Regions from separate parts of the Bifidobacterium sp. UTBIF-78 genome, predicted to be linked through region 2. Evidence: riboswitches for the same ligand, from Rfam matches in the RefSeq annotation. Region 2 holds a riboswitch; each other region holds the start of a gene.
What was found. Region 2 has a riboswitch for thiamine pyrophosphate ahead of thiS (sulfur carrier protein ThiS). Riboswitches for the same ligand answer to the same signal wherever they lie in the genome.
Positions count from the first base shown of each region.

Region 1: linked by a shared signal. The riboswitch ahead of BG22_RS09265 (hydroxyethylthiazole kinase) and the one ahead of thiS (sulfur carrier protein ThiS) in region 2 are both predicted to bind thiamine pyrophosphate.
Region 3: linked by a shared signal. The riboswitch ahead of tenA (thiaminase II) and the one ahead of thiS (sulfur carrier protein ThiS) in region 2 are both predicted to bind thiamine pyrophosphate.

Region 1 is NZ_JFAO01000046.1:5,365-10,178, reverse strand. Features, by position in the region: gene BG22_RS09275 (response regulator transcription factor) at 1-610, shown strand, start outside; gene BG22_RS09270 (HAMP domain-containing sensor histidine kinase) at 607-2,115, shown strand; TPP riboswitch at 2,123-2,228, shown strand; gene BG22_RS09265 (hydroxyethylthiazole kinase) at 2,220-3,242, shown strand; gene thiC (phosphomethylpyrimidine synthase ThiC) at 3,456-4,814, shown strand, end outside.
Region 2 is NZ_JFAO01000019.1:23,276-28,089, forward strand. Features, by position in the region: gene BG22_RS05115 (DsrE/DsrF/DrsH-like family protein) at 1-543, opposite strand, end outside; gene thiF (thiazole biosynthesis adenylyltransferase ThiF) at 632-1,441, opposite strand; gene BG22_RS05125 (thiazole synthase) at 1,691-2,560, opposite strand; gene thiS (sulfur carrier protein ThiS) at 2,594-2,788, opposite strand; TPP riboswitch at 3,031-3,133, opposite strand; gene argH (argininosuccinate lyase) at 3,353-4,814, opposite strand, start outside.
Region 3 is NZ_JFAO01000003.1:99,598-104,411, forward strand. Features, by position in the region: gene BG22_RS00925 (hypothetical protein) at 1-20, shown strand, start outside; gene BG22_RS00930 (aldo/keto reductase) at 308-1,156, opposite strand; gene BG22_RS00935 (metallophosphoesterase family protein) at 1,327-2,073, opposite strand; TPP riboswitch at 2,270-2,427, shown strand; gene tenA (thiaminase II) at 2,421-3,188, shown strand; gene BG22_RS00945 (dienelactone hydrolase family protein) at 3,772-4,491, opposite strand; gene BG22_RS00950 (hypothetical protein) at 4,533-4,724, shown strand; gene BG22_RS00955 (hypothetical protein) at 4,809-4,814, opposite strand, start outside.

The DNA.
Region 1 (4,814 bases), on a different contig from region 2:
CGGGACCGGCGTCGAGGCGCTGGAGTTGCTCGCCGCGCACCGGGAGGACATCGACATCGTGCTGCTCGACCGCGATCTGCCCGTCATGTCCGGCGACACGGTGATGACGACGATCCGTTCGATGGGCATCGACGTGAGCGTGCTCATGGTCACCGCCTCCGGCAGCCTCGAGGACCGCGTGGAGGGGCTGGACCTCGGCGCGGACGACTATCTGGCCAAGCCGTTCGCTTTCCGGGAGCTGTCGGCCCGCATCCGCGCGTTGCTGCGGCACGATTCGCGCCATCGCGGGTCGCTTGGCAGCGGCGGGCCCGGCTCGGCACCCGGAACCGGACCCTCCCCGCTCATGATCGATTGCGAACGTCGGCTCGCGTACTGGCATGAGACCCCGCTGGACCTGACGGCCAAGGAATTCGCGGTGCTGCGGCGTCTGGACGAGGCGGACAGCGGATGGGTCGGTCTCGACGAGCTCATCGCCGAGGTCTGGCCGGATGGTTCGGCCAGCACGGGCGCGGCGAAAACCGTCATCTACACGCTGCGGCAGAAGATCGAACGCGCCGGCGGACGCGGGGCCATCGAATCGGCCCGCGGGAAGGGGTACCGGCTGCCATGAGCGAGCACCACGAACGTCGTACGCGACGACGCCTTCGCGTACGGTTGGCTCCCCGCACATTCCGGGGCAAGATCGCGCTGGCCATCGGTCTGTTGGTGGCGGTGTTTCTGGCAATCGCGCTGGCGTTGCAGGCCATGTTCTTCAGCCGCATCTACGACCGGTCGTCCTACCGGTTGTATCAGGTGGCCAAGGGCTCCACGCTGCCCTCGCCCGAGAACGGCGAGCTCTATGTGTCAACCACCGGCTGTTATTACACCAATTACGCGGTGGGCTGCGGGCCGATGACGCCCGGCTCGATCATGGAGATCAGCGATGCGGACATGCGCAAGCCCCTGATGCAGAGCGCCATGTGGTTCTCGCTGGCGCTGTTCGCCGCGTTCGCCGTGCTGGCCATGATCATGGCGTGGCTCATCTCGCGGCGGCTGGCCGGGCGCATCTCGTCGCTGGGCGCTCAGATGCAGCGGCTTGACCCTGCCGAACCGGGTGGGCGCGTGACGCTGGCGGGGTCCGACGAGGTGACCGATCTGGCCGGGGACGTGAACACCATGCTGGAGCGTATCGAGCGCGCGGCGGCCACGCAACGGCAGTTCATCGCGAACGCGTCGCACGAGCTGCGCACGCCGATCGCGGTGATCGAGACCAGTCTGGACGCGCCGCTGAGCCAGGGCCGCTTCCCCGATGATGTGGAGCCCGCAGTGCGGCGCGCGCTCGACGCCGATCGGAACGCCGCCGATCTGGTGGAGGGGCTGTTGGCGCTGTCGCGCGTGCAGAACATGGCGTTGCATCACGGCGACGCGGAGCCGCCGGAGACATCGCTCGGGGATGCGGCGGAACACGCGCTGGATGTCTCGTGGGATGCGATCGAGGCGCGCGGATTGAACGTGCGCACCGACATCGACCGGTCGGTGCGGGTGCGGGCGGACGAGACGATGCTCGCGCTGCTGGTCGGCAATCTCGTGCGCAATGCGGTGGTGCATAACGTGGAGTGCGGGGACATCGCCGTCACTGTGCGTGCGGCAGGCGGCGTAGTGGACGACAGTACGGTGAGTGGCGATACCGCGGACGGTAGCACGGTGAGTGGCAGCACGGTAGACGACGGTACGATGGATGGCTGCGCGGTGGACGGCTGCGCGGAGCTGTTGGTGGAGAACAGCACGGAGACGGGTGCCGATGGCGGGGCCGCCGGCGATGCGACCGTCAACGATGGGTCGGCCGGCAACAATGCCGCGCACGATTCCGGCGAATCCGGCAACCCCGACGAATCCGGTGGCTCCTCCGATGCCGGCCGGCCTTCCGATTCCAGCGATCTGGACGACTTGCTCGTTCCCTTCCACCGAGGCGCGGCCTCACGGTTGGAGAACCGGCCCGGCAATGGATTGGGCCTGTCCATCGTCAAAGAGATCGCGGATTTATACCATGCCGAGCTGCGACTCGCCAGACCCGAAGCAGGCCGATTCGCCGTTTCTGTGCGATTTTGTAACAACCATGTCCATGTTGGGGCATAACGTCGGCAACGTAATGCAGGGGAACCCGTGGGAACGCGGGTTGAGAATGGCCACGGCCTGACCCTTAGAACCTGTTGGTTAAGACCATCGTAGGGAGCAGTGATATGAGCGATGATTCGCACGCATCATGTTGCACGGACGCACACGGTGCGAATGGACACGACCATGACGAGCACGGGCATTGCGCTGATTGCCATTGCGCGAATGCGGGCAATGCCGGCAATGCGAGCAATAGCAATATAGCCACGGCGGGCGCACACGCCGATGACGACGAGCTCGCCTCGCTACGCCACGGCATCGCGCAGGCCGTACGGGATGTGAAGGCCAAGACGCCGCTGGCTCAGTCGTTCACGAACTTCGTGACCATCAATCTGGTGGCCAACGCACAGCTTGCGGCCGGTGGCACGGCTGCCATGAGCTTCCTGCCGGACGACGTGATCGACACGGCCTCCATCTCCGGCGCCGACTACATCAATGTGGGCACTTTGCTGCCCTTCTACGCGGACGCGCTGCCGCAGATCGCGCGTGCCTTCCGCAAATCCGGCCACCCGTGGGTGCTGGACCCGGTGGCGGCGGGCATCGGCCGGACGCGCACCGAGATTCTGCGCGCCTTCCGCGCCACACCGCCGACCATCGTGCGCGGCAACGCCTCCGAAATCATCGCGCTGGCCGATATGTGGGGGCTGAACCAGTCCGACGGCAACAATCCGGAGACCCGTCCCGCCGGCGTCGAGTCGGTGGATGAGGTGGACGCGGCCGTCGAACCGGCGAAGCGACTGGCCCGGTTCCTCACCGCCTCAGCCCCTGCCGGCAAGGCGGCCATGGCCGTCTCGGGCGCGGTGGATCTGGTGACCGACGGCGAGCAGGTCTACCGCTTGCCGGGCGGCAGCGCGCTGATGTCCAAGATCACCGGCGCCGGCTGCTCGTTGGGCGGCGTGACCGCCACGTATCTGGCCGTCGCCGAACCGTTGACCGCAGCCCTTGCGGCAACCCTGCTGTACAACCGCGCGGGCGAGATCGCCGAGGCCAAGGCCGACGGCCCGGGCTCGTTCCAAGTGCATCTACTGGATGCGCTGTGGAATCTCACGCCCGAACAGGTGGCGGAATCGGCGATTGCGGTGCAGTAGACCGTAGCGAGTTGAGAGGGGCGGTCTCTTCTCCGGCCTCGCTACGCGAGTCAGCTCCCTCATCAGAGGGAGCCAAGCCCACCGGTACCCGACTTGCCCATGATCCGCCGGCCAGCCCCTCAGCAGAGGGCGTCAAGACCGAGAAATCCTCACTTCCCCCGCCCACTGATACACAACAAGACTTCCTTAATAACCCAACACCAAGGAACACCAATGAACAACGAATACCCATACGCCTCCATGCGCGACTCGTTCGACCTGTCCGCGTACTTCGTGGTCGGCCCCGAGGACTGCAAGGGCCGCCCGCTCACCGATGTGGTTGATCAGGCCCTGCGCGGCGGCGCAACCTTCATCCAGTTGCGCGCCAAGAAGGCGGACGCCTCCGAACTGACCTCCATGGCCCAAGACATCGCGCAGATCATCGAGGACAACAACAAGTCCGACTCCGTGGCCTTCGTGATCGACGACCGCGCGGATGTGGTCTGGCAGGCCCGTCGCAAGGGCATCAAGGTGGACGGCGTGCATATCGGCCAGACCGACATGGAGCCGCGCGAGGCCCGCGCCCTGCTCGGCGACGAGGCGATTGTGGGTCTTTCCGCCGAGACCGAAAGCCTCGTCAAGCTCATCAACGAGCTGCCCGACGGCTGCATCGACTACATCGGCGCCGGCCCGCTGCACGTCTCCAAGACCAAGCCCGAGGCTTCGGTCGGCGGCAACGACGGTTCCGGCAAGACGCTGGACGACAAGCAGATCAACACCATCTGCGCGGCCTGCGACTTCCCGGTGGTCGTGGGCGGCGGCGTGACCGCGGCCGACATGACCATGCTGGCGGGCACCAAGGCCGCCGGCTGGTTCGCCGTCTCCGCCATCGCCGGCGCGGACGACCCGGAGGCCGCCACGCGCGCGATGGTCGAGGGATGGAAGGCCGTGCGCGGCGAGAGGAAGCACGGCTACGCCAAGCGCATCGTGACCCACACCCCGGCCGCCGACACGCAGGCCGCGCAGGAGGGCACCGCCCCGGCCGGCGCCGAGGCCACCGAGAAGAAGTTCACCAACGCCAAGGAGGCCAAGGCCGCGCAGAAGCTCGCCAAGCAGCAGCGCGTGGACATTGCCGCCCGCGGCTCCAAGCAGCGCGACAAGGCGCACATCCGCAAGACCAAGCCGGTGCACTTCGAAAACCAGTTCGGCGCTTACGATCTTGAGGTGCCGTACACCGAGATCAAGCTGTCCGACACCCCCGGCGTGGGCCCGAACCCGCCGTTCATCGACTACAACACCGAAGGCCCCAAGTGCGATCCGAAGGAGGGCCTGAAGCCCCTGCGCCTCGACTGGATCAAGGATCGCGGCGACGTCGAGGAGTACGAGGGCCGCCGCCGCAACCTCGAGGACGACGGCAAGCGCGCCATCAAGCGCGGCCGTGCGACGAAGGAATGGCGTGGCCGCACGCACCAGCCGATGCGTGCCAAGGATCACCCGGTGACCCAGATGTGGTACGCCAGCCATGGCATCGTCACCCCTGAGATGAAGTACGTGGCCGAGCGCGAGAACTGCGATGTGGAGCTCGTGCGTTCC
Region 2 (4,814 bases):
ATGCAGCAGCTGCGGCGTTGCGGTTCCGCTCGATGCGGTGCCGTCGCCTGTTTTGGCCTTGGATGAGACGGGCGCGGTCAACGTGACCGGTGCGACGGGCGGCATGACCGGCGCGGAACCGGAAGCGGCCGCATGCGACGACGAGCCGGAGCCGGACTGCCCCTTCTCGGACGGATTGCTCTCGGCCCGAGCATCCCCGGACTCCCCGGCGGCGGCTTCCCGCAACGCCTCATACCCGCCATCGAGATTGACGGCATCGTATCCGCGATCGGCCAGAATCTCGCACACCTGCGTGCTCCAGTCGCCCACCCGGCAGAAGACGACCACCGGCTTGGATTTCGGAATGTCGCTCAGCGCATCGCCGATGTGTCCGATGTTCTCGAACGGGATGTTGATCGCTCCGGCGATCGGGTGCACCAGCACTTCATCCGGCGCGCGCAAATCCAAGAACGTGACCGAGGATGTGTCAAGATGTGCGAATTCATTCGCGTCGATGTGCCGGTAGTCGTCGGCATCATGATCGTGCTTCAAGGTGATGGTCATGGTTTTCCCCTTCCAAAAATGGCCGTTCCCGATGGCCGTGCGGACGAGCCTACGCGGTCGTCCTGTTCGATGGTTCAGATGGCGCGGTTCAGATGGCGCAGACCGGCTGGACGTAGTTGGCCGGCTCGAGTGTGGTGATGGTCGGGTGATCACCGCATACCGGGCAGTCCGGCACATGCGTGGGCAGCGGCACACGGCGGATGTTCATTGTCAACGCGTCGACGGTGAGCATGCGGCCCACCAGCGGCTCCCCCACGCCGACGATGAGTTTGGCGGCTTCGGTGGCCTCAAGGCTGCCGATCACGCCGACCACCGCGCCAAGCACGCCGGCCTCCTTGCAGGTCGGGATCTCGCCCGCCGCTGGCATATCACGGAAGATGCACCGGTAGCACGGTCCCTCGCCGGGCACCACGTCCATCACCTGACCGGCGAATCCGACCACGCCGGCGTGGATGAACGGCTTGCCGGCCAGCACGCAGGCGTCGTTGATGAGGAATTTGGCCGCGAAGTTGTCGGTGGCATCGATCACCAGGTCATACGGTTCGATCAGCGCGGCGATGTTGCGGGCGTCCACCAGTTCATGGTGGGTCTCGACTGTCACGTCCGGGTTGAGCGCGCGGATGGCCGCCGCGGCTGATTCCACCTTGGGGGTGCCGACCGCGGCGTTGGTGTGGATGATCTGACGCTGGAGGTTACTCAGATCGACCACATCGCCGTCCACGAGTCCGATGCGTCCCACGCCCGCTGCCGCCAAATACAGGGCTGCTGGCGAGCCGAGTCCGCCCGCTCCGATGATGAGCACGCTGGCGGCAAGCAGCCGCTTCTGCCCTTTTACGCCCACACCCTTCAGGATGAGGTGACGGGAGTACCGTTCAAGCTGTTCATCCGATAATGCCATGTTGTCTCCAAATCCCGGCTCCCCAAGCAAGGAAGCCGAAGCGACGAGCCCCCGTTCCCCTCAAGCGAGAGAACCGCAACGCCAGCCCCCACTCGCCTCCCCTTACGTGAGATAATCGCGACGTCATTCCCCCCACTCGGCTCCCCTCCCTGAGGGGAGCTGGCCGCGAAGCGGACTGAGGAGAGCCGGACGGACTGAGGGGAACCATCGCCAACCCGCAGGGAGCAATCCCAAATATCAATACAAATTTCAGTGCAGATATCCAGTGGTCGGGCTGGACGGCACGGCCTGGCCTTCGGTCACCTTGCCGAGACCGGACAGGTAGGCTGCACGGCCGGCGTTGATGGCGTTCTTGAACGCCTCGGCCATCAGCGGGATGTTGCCCGCGGAGGCCACGGCGGTGTATGCCATGACGGCGTCCGCGCCCATCTCCATCGCATCGCAAGCCTGGCTCGGTCGGCCGATGCCGGCGTCGATGATCACCGGCACATGCGCGTTGGCGATGATGATCTCGATGAAGTCACGCATGCGCAGGCCCATGTTGGAGCCGATGAGCGAGCCGAGCGGCATGACCGCTGCCGCGCCGGCCTCCTCGAGCTGACGTGCGGCGATAGGGTCCGGGAACATGTACGGCATGACCACGAATCCTTCCTTGGCCAGCATTTCGGTGGCGCGGATGGTTTCGGCGTTGTCCGGCAGCAGATACTTGGTCTCGTGCTCGATCTCCACCTTGACGAAATCGGTGTGGCACACCTCGCGTGCGAGACGGGCGATGCGCACGGCCTCTTCGGCGTTGCGCGCGCCGGAGGTGTTCGGCAGCAGCGTGATGCCTTCGGGAATGTAATCGAGCACGCTGTTCTCGGTGGTCTGCGCACGGCGCAGCGCCATGGTGACGATCTGCGTGCCGGCGTGTTCGACGGTGGCCTTGATGAGGTTCAGGTCATAGCGGCCGGAACCCAGAATGAAACGCGACTGGAACTCATGGCCGCCGAGGTTCAGCGGCTTATCCTCGACCGGCAGCATGGGAGCGGCCGTGCCCACCGGATTGACGACCTTCGGCTGCGGCGGCAACGGCGTGGCCTCGACGGATTCCTCAGTGACCGGATTGATGTTGCTCATGATTGGTTTCCTTTCCTTACATCCGTTCCGGATTCATCCACCTTGGACGAATTGAACGATTTCCATGACGCACTGGTCGTCCAGCATGACGTCCGCACGCCGCTCACGCGGGATGATCTCGCCGTTGAGTTCGATGGCCACCCGTTCGGCACGGAATCCGTGCGCTTCGAGGTAGTCGGCCACGCTGACCGGTGCGTCAAGCGTGACCTGCTCGCCGTTGACCTGCATAATCCCTCCGAATACTAAAAAAGGGCGCACGAAACGAACCGTACCCTAAGTGGTGCGCCCATTCATGAACCCAGTCATGCGACCGTATGCCCGATATGCACTGCGTCCGTCTCTCGCCTTCGTCTTCACGAATCCCGCGATGACTAGACCCGCGCCTATCAGCCCTACAGCTTGGTTATAGTGCTCCACGAGCGGTCTGTCGCAACGCTGCGAGTCCTTGGAAGCTTCGACTGCATCCCCTGACAAATCCAAACGACGATTCCTTACGGCGGCATGACCCGCGTCAAGTTCCCCGGTCGAAGCTTCACGCTTCCTCTCAGCCTTACGGCTCCCGTTCGTACTGCGCTCTAGTGTAGATGTCCACGATGACAACCGGCTGTGCGACACGAAAAACGGCCCCCTCACGGAGAGGGAGCCGACTGGATTGGAAGTTCGTTCGGGAGACCGCAAGTGCGCGAAAAGGCCCGGGCAAGTCCGGAAGCGCGGGGAAAGTCCGGAACTCCAGGAACCTGAGGCCTTGGTGAGCCTGCGGGTATTACGAATCTTTGCGAGCCTCGGCGAACCTTAGAACGTGCCGGGCGCCTTGTAGGCGGAACCATCCGAGGACGAGTCCGCGAAGACCTTGAGCTCCTCCGCCTCGGCCTTGGCATCGACGATCTGCTCGCGCACACGGCCGTAGGCGGTGCCGCCCTTGCCGTTGCGAGAGTTGACCGAACCGTGGCTCGACAGCACCTCGCGCACACCCGGGGCCTTGTCGGCGGGCAGGAACGCGGAGAACGTCTCGACGAAGTCCTCGTCCGTCAGGTCCCACAGCTCCTGACCGCGGCCTTCGGCGAGCTTGACGCACGCGCCGGACAGCTCGTGGGCGTGGCGGAACGGCACCCCGTTCTTGACCAGCCATTCGGCGATATCGGTGGCGAGCGCGAATCCGGTCGGAGCCTCGGCCTCAAGACGGTCAGCATCGAAACGCATGGTACGGACCATGCCGGTGAAGGCGGGCAGCAGCACCTCGAGCGTGTCGACCTGATCGAACACCGCCTCCTTGTCCTCCTGCAGGTCGCGGGCGTAGGCGGTGGGCAGGCCCTTGAGCGTGGTCATAAGGCCGGTCAGGTCGCCGATGAGACGGCCGGACTTGCCACGTGCCAGCTCGGCGATGTCCGGGTTCTTCTTCTGCGGCATGATCGAGGAGCCGGTGGAGTAAGCGTCGTCCAGCTTGACGAAGGCGAACTCCTGCGTGTTCCAGATGATGATCTCCTCCGAGAGACGGGAGATATCCACACCGGTCATGGCGGCGATGAACGCGAATTCGGCCACCAAATCACGGGAGGCGGTGCCGTCGATGGAGTTGTCGGTCACACGGGAGAAGCCGAGCTCGCGGGCCACGGCCTCCGGGTCGAGGCCCAACGTGTTGCCGGCGAGCGCGCCGGAGCCATACGGGGAGGCGTTGATGCGCTTGTCCCAGTCGATGAGGCGCTGCACGTCGCGGATGAGCGGCCATGCGTGGGCCATGAGCTGATGGGCGAGCAGCACGGGCTGGGCGTGCTGCATGTGGGTGCGGCCCGGCATCACGGTGTGGCCGGCCTTCTCGGCCTGTTCGATGAGGGCGTTGACGAGATCGAGCAGCAGCCCGGCAATCACGCGGGAGTGACGGCGCAGCCACATGCGGATCAGGCAGGCGATCTGGTCGTTGCGGGAACGGCCGGCCCTGAGCTTGCCGCCGAGCTCGTCGCCGGCGATGTCGATGAGGCCGCGTTCGAGCGCGGTGGCCTCGTCCTCATCGTCCTCGATGGGGGCGAAGGAGCCATCGTCCACCCGGCGCTGCAGGGTGTCGAGCGCATCCTCCATGCGCTTGAGCTCGTCGTCGGTCAGGAGTCCGGCGCGGCCGAGTGCGCGGGCGTGGGCGCGGGAGCCGGCGATGTCGTCGTCCGCCAGGCGCCAGTCGAACTGCGTGGACTTGGACAGACGGGCCAGCTCGGGCGAGGGGCCGGACGTGAATCGGCCGCCCCACAGGGCGAGGTGTTCGGAC
Region 3 (4,814 bases), on a different contig from region 2:
TCAGCCGGCAGGGGGCTTGACGGCTCCGACATGTGATGTGGCTTGTTTCTTAGGTACTTCTGTCGTTTCTTGGGTACGTGCCTCTCGGCGTTGAACACGTATTTCAGCCTTTGCATACGTGTTTTCCTCCGTGACCTGCCTAAGAAACGACAGAAGTACCTAAGTCATGACGATCTGCCCCATATCCGTCGGGCGCCGGCGGTCAGTGACGGGCTTGGTGTCCGAGTACGACATTGTGTCGAGCCGACCGTACCATGTCGATCGCACCGTATCGATTACGCCATGCCGACCACACCGAGCCGCCGCCTCAGTCCTCTTCGTGCCAGTGGGGGTTCTGACCGAAGGTGTAGCCCTCCGGGTTGTCCATGGCGGCGATGTCCTGCATGTCCTGCTCGTCGAGCGCGAAACCGGTCAGGTCGAGGTTGGCGCGCTGGCGTTCGCGGTGCATGGACTTCGGAATCGCCACGTCGCCCAGTTGCAGATGCCAGCGCAGGATGGCGGCCACGGGGGAGACGCCGTGCTTCTCGGCGATGCGCACGATGGTCGGGTCCTTGAGCATCTGGTTGGCGCGTCCGAGCGGGCTCCACGCCTCGGTGATGATGCCGTGGGCCTCGTCATAGGCGCGCTGCTCGTTCTGCTGGAAGAACGGATGCAGCTCCACCTGATTGACGGCCGGCGTCACACCGGTGGCACGGATGAGCAGGTCGATGTGGCCGGGCAGGAAGTTGCTCACGCCGATATGCTTGACGATGCCCTGCTGCTGCGCATCGACTAGCGCCTGCCACGCCTCCACGAACTGACCCTGCGAGGGGTTGGGCCAATGGATGAGGTACAGATCGATGTAGTCGAGTCCCATGCGGGCCACCGACTCCTCGATGGTCGCGCGCGCCTGATCGTACTGGTGATGACGGCCGGGCAGCTTCGAGGCCACGATGATCTCCTCGCGCGGCACTTCGGACTCGCGGATCGCCTTGCCGACCATGCCCTCGTTCTCGTAGTTGAACGCGGAATCGATGAGCCGGTAGCCCACCTCCAGTGCCGACTTGATGGCCTCCGCGCCCGCGAAGCCGTTCACTTTGTATGTGCCGAATCCGATGGCGGGCAATTCCAGCCCGTCATGTGCCTTGCGCGTGGGGATTGCCGGCGGTTCCATCAGCGTCATCATCGCTCCTTTGCTGTCTTGTGCTGTTTGCATGCATATCTGGGCCAGTGCTTGGCCAGTGTGCCGAGGCGGATGCCCCGCCGTTGACAACTGTACTCGTCGTAACCGTGCTGCGCCGGAAGCTGATTAGGCTATTGCGACGATTGCGATCAGTCCTGTTGCGCTCAGAACGTAGGCATGTCGAGCGACGGAGTCCCCGCGGCGTTGGCCCTGCCCATGTCTCTCGCCGTGGCGTGTTCGCGGAACCACGCGATGACCTGCGACTCGCTCACCGGCTGCAGCGACCAAGCATCAAGCCCCACGTTCAACGCCTCGGGGCGGGCGCCGTCGGGGGAGAGCTGGTGGGTGTGCCCGTACAGCAGCATCCGGCCGTCGAACGGCAGCGCCTTCGCGCTGAATTTCGCCACATCGTCGGGCCAGCTGTATGCCAGATCCTCACGATAGGGGAAATGCGACAGGTTGACCGTGCCAAGCCCGTCGATATCGACGGCGTCGTTGGGCTCCAGGGTTTCGAACAGGTTGCGCGCAGGCTTATCCTCGAGCCACCAATCGTCGTGATTGCCGATCACGCCATGCAGGTGCCTGCAGTTAAGCGCCCGCAGGCAATCCTTGAAATGATTGAGCGACGTGCGGAATCCGATGTCGCCGAGAATCCAGAGTTCGTCATCGGGCCGGACCTGTGCGTTGATGGCATCGATGACCGCCCGGTCGTGGGCGTCGGTGTCGGCCGCCTCGCGGAAGGTGAGCCCCGAATCGAGCGCGGTCTTCTTGGCCCAGTCCTCGGCGGCCTTGCGGCCGTAGGTGTGCAGAATCTCCTCGTAGGTCGAACGACTCGGATCGAACGTGGTGAATCCACGTAGCACGGTGACCAGCGGATGCCCGAAATGCGTGTCGGTGGTGAAATATCGCATCGTATGCTCCTTCTCGATGGCTGAGACCGTCCTGCGGCTCGCATCTGTTGTTGCTTGCTTCCACGGATTCCTCATCAACCTCTGATTCCAGAGTAGGCGGTTCCGTGGGGAGGCGTTATACGCCGGCCGAATCGTCGATCGCATCTGCTGCGGTTTTAGCCGCCATGGCGCTGCGCCCGGTCTGCCGTTATAATGAGCGACGTTGCAGGGGAACCTGAGCCGGCCGCGCGAATCCCGTCTGATGATCTGGACGCTTGGATATCCGCTCGGCCGGCTCGAGGTTGAGAAAGGCGCGGGCCTGACCCTTGGAACCTGTTGGCCAACACCATCGAAGGGAGCAATCGCATATGACCGCCGACACCGTCACGTCATCGTCGTTCGACGCCGCCGCATTCGGACCCATCACGCTCGACCATCTGCCGCCGTTCGCGCAGCGCCTGCGCAAGGCCGCCGACCACGTCTGGGAGGAGGGATACCGCCAGCCGTTCCTGCGCGAACTTGGCGCCGGCACGCTCGACCGTGAGAAGTTCGCCTTCTACCTGCTGCAGGACTACCGCTACCTCGACGACTACGCCAAGGTCCACGCCCTCGCGCTCACCAAGACGCACGACCCCGAGATCATGCGCTTCATGGTTGATGTGCAGAACGCCATCTTCAACGTGGAATCCGCCATGCACCGCAAGTACATGGCGAGCTTCGGCGTGACCGAGGCGGAGATGAACTCGGTGCGTCAGTCGGCGTTCGCACGCGCCTACACGTCGAACATCCTGTCCATCGCCTACGGCAATCCGCTGGTTGACGTTCTCGTGGCCGTGCTGCCCTGCGCTTGGGTGTACGCCGATTACGGGCAGCGTCTCGCCCGCGAATTCGGCGATTCGCTGGAGTCGAACCCATACAAGAGCTGGGTCGACACGTACAAGACCGACGAGTTCTGGAGCTCGGCGGCGTGGCTGCTCAAGCACATCGAGACGCTCGTGGAGGGGCTGAGCGAGGAGAGCAAGGCCGAACTCACCGAGATCTTCGTCGTCGGTGTCGAAAACGAGTATATGTTCTGGGCCAGCGCCTACGACATGCAGTACTCGTGGAAGCCCGAATGGGACGCGGCACGCGCGTGAGCGCTGCCAAGCGGGGGACGCCGCCGTTCCCTGGACGCTAATGGTTTGTCTCTCAATTGTTGGAGTGGTATCGGCCCTCTCTGATGAGAGGGCCGTCAGCGAAGATGACTGGGGAGAAAAAAGCTGAAGCCCTCAATTATTTATAGAGACGGACCACTAGTTGCGTTACGAGGGGCTCCCCAACAGGGCAAGCTCCGAGTATGGATGCCGATATATCGGTGTCTGTACTCAGAATCCCCGTTGAACAGCCTCTTGTAACGCAGATAGTCATTTGGGTGGCCTGAAACGCGGTTCGTGCAAGCACGAATGCAGGGACCGCCGGTGGTTGAACACTTTGCAAGCATGGTATCTGGCTTGCAAGGGGTACATATGGGCGTGTGCGGACAGCTATCTGCGTTGCAAGGGGTACCTTATCGGCGAAATGCCGAGTACAAACGTTGCGATATCGCCGTCCGTACTCGGAATATCCATCGTCAGGTACCCCTTGCAACGCAGATAGCTATCCGGAGAACCCGGAATGTACCCCTTGCAAGCGAGATAGGCGCCAACAGCAGTCGAATCCTGCTGCCGGATCGCTGCGTGACTACAGTCCACGCAGAAAAACGCTGATGTCGGCGATTTCCTGATCGCAGATGGCGTGCCCCATGCCGGGGTACGTCCGATAGGTGAGGTGGCCGGCGTCTTCCAGCACGGCACGCGCATTGTGCTGATCGTCCAAGGGAATCGTGTGGTCCTCGGTGCCGTACGCCAGGAAGAACCGCGTCGGTGACTCGAGCGTCGCATCCTCCTCACCCTTGAATGAGGGGCTCAGCAGTATCGCCGCATCGAACAGGTCCGGATATGCTTTGACCAGTCGGTAGGACAGATAGCCGCCCTGCGAAAACCCAACCAGCACTTTGAGTCGGCTTGCAAACGTCGGTGCCGCAAGCAGTTGCGTTACCGCCTCGCCGACCGACGCGCATTCACGTTGACGCTCCTCGACGTCGCATCCATCCGGATACCAGTAATGGCCGCCCATGTACAGCCGGCCGTAAGTGCCTCGGAACGACAGATAGCTGGGTGTGGCGCCGAGGGGAGCGGCACTAACCGGTGCAGTGCCGGGAAACACTGCGGATGCGGGAGACGCCGCGGATGATTGAACTGCATGCGGCGTGGCGTCGGGCCCAAGGCCGTCTTCGCATGCATACACCGCGTCGATGATGCGGACCATTTCGCTTTCGTCGTTCCCGTATCCGTGGAACATCACGAACAGCCGGTCGTCGTCCGGCGCAACATCGATATTGCTGGTCATCTGCAACCGCATTGTCGTTTCCTTTCTACATACGTCTTGGTCTGAAGAGTCTGATGATGACTGACTTGCTGCCAGGCCAGTCGTTGGATTCGAGCACAAGCTGCTTCAGCGGGGGCTGCGTATCAGACGCGTTATTTGGCGCCTTGCCAGACAACCACGAAGGCAGCTGGATGCCAAGTATGGAGCTCATTATTGTATTGTCGATTGCTATTATCGGCGGCACGAATGACGAAATGGAGGAGTGAGCGGTATGCATCGTTAGGTAGCTCATCTTCGTGAATCAGCTCGTAACGTGTCATGTAGGTAGAGCCGGCTTCGGGATTCAGCTCCTACGG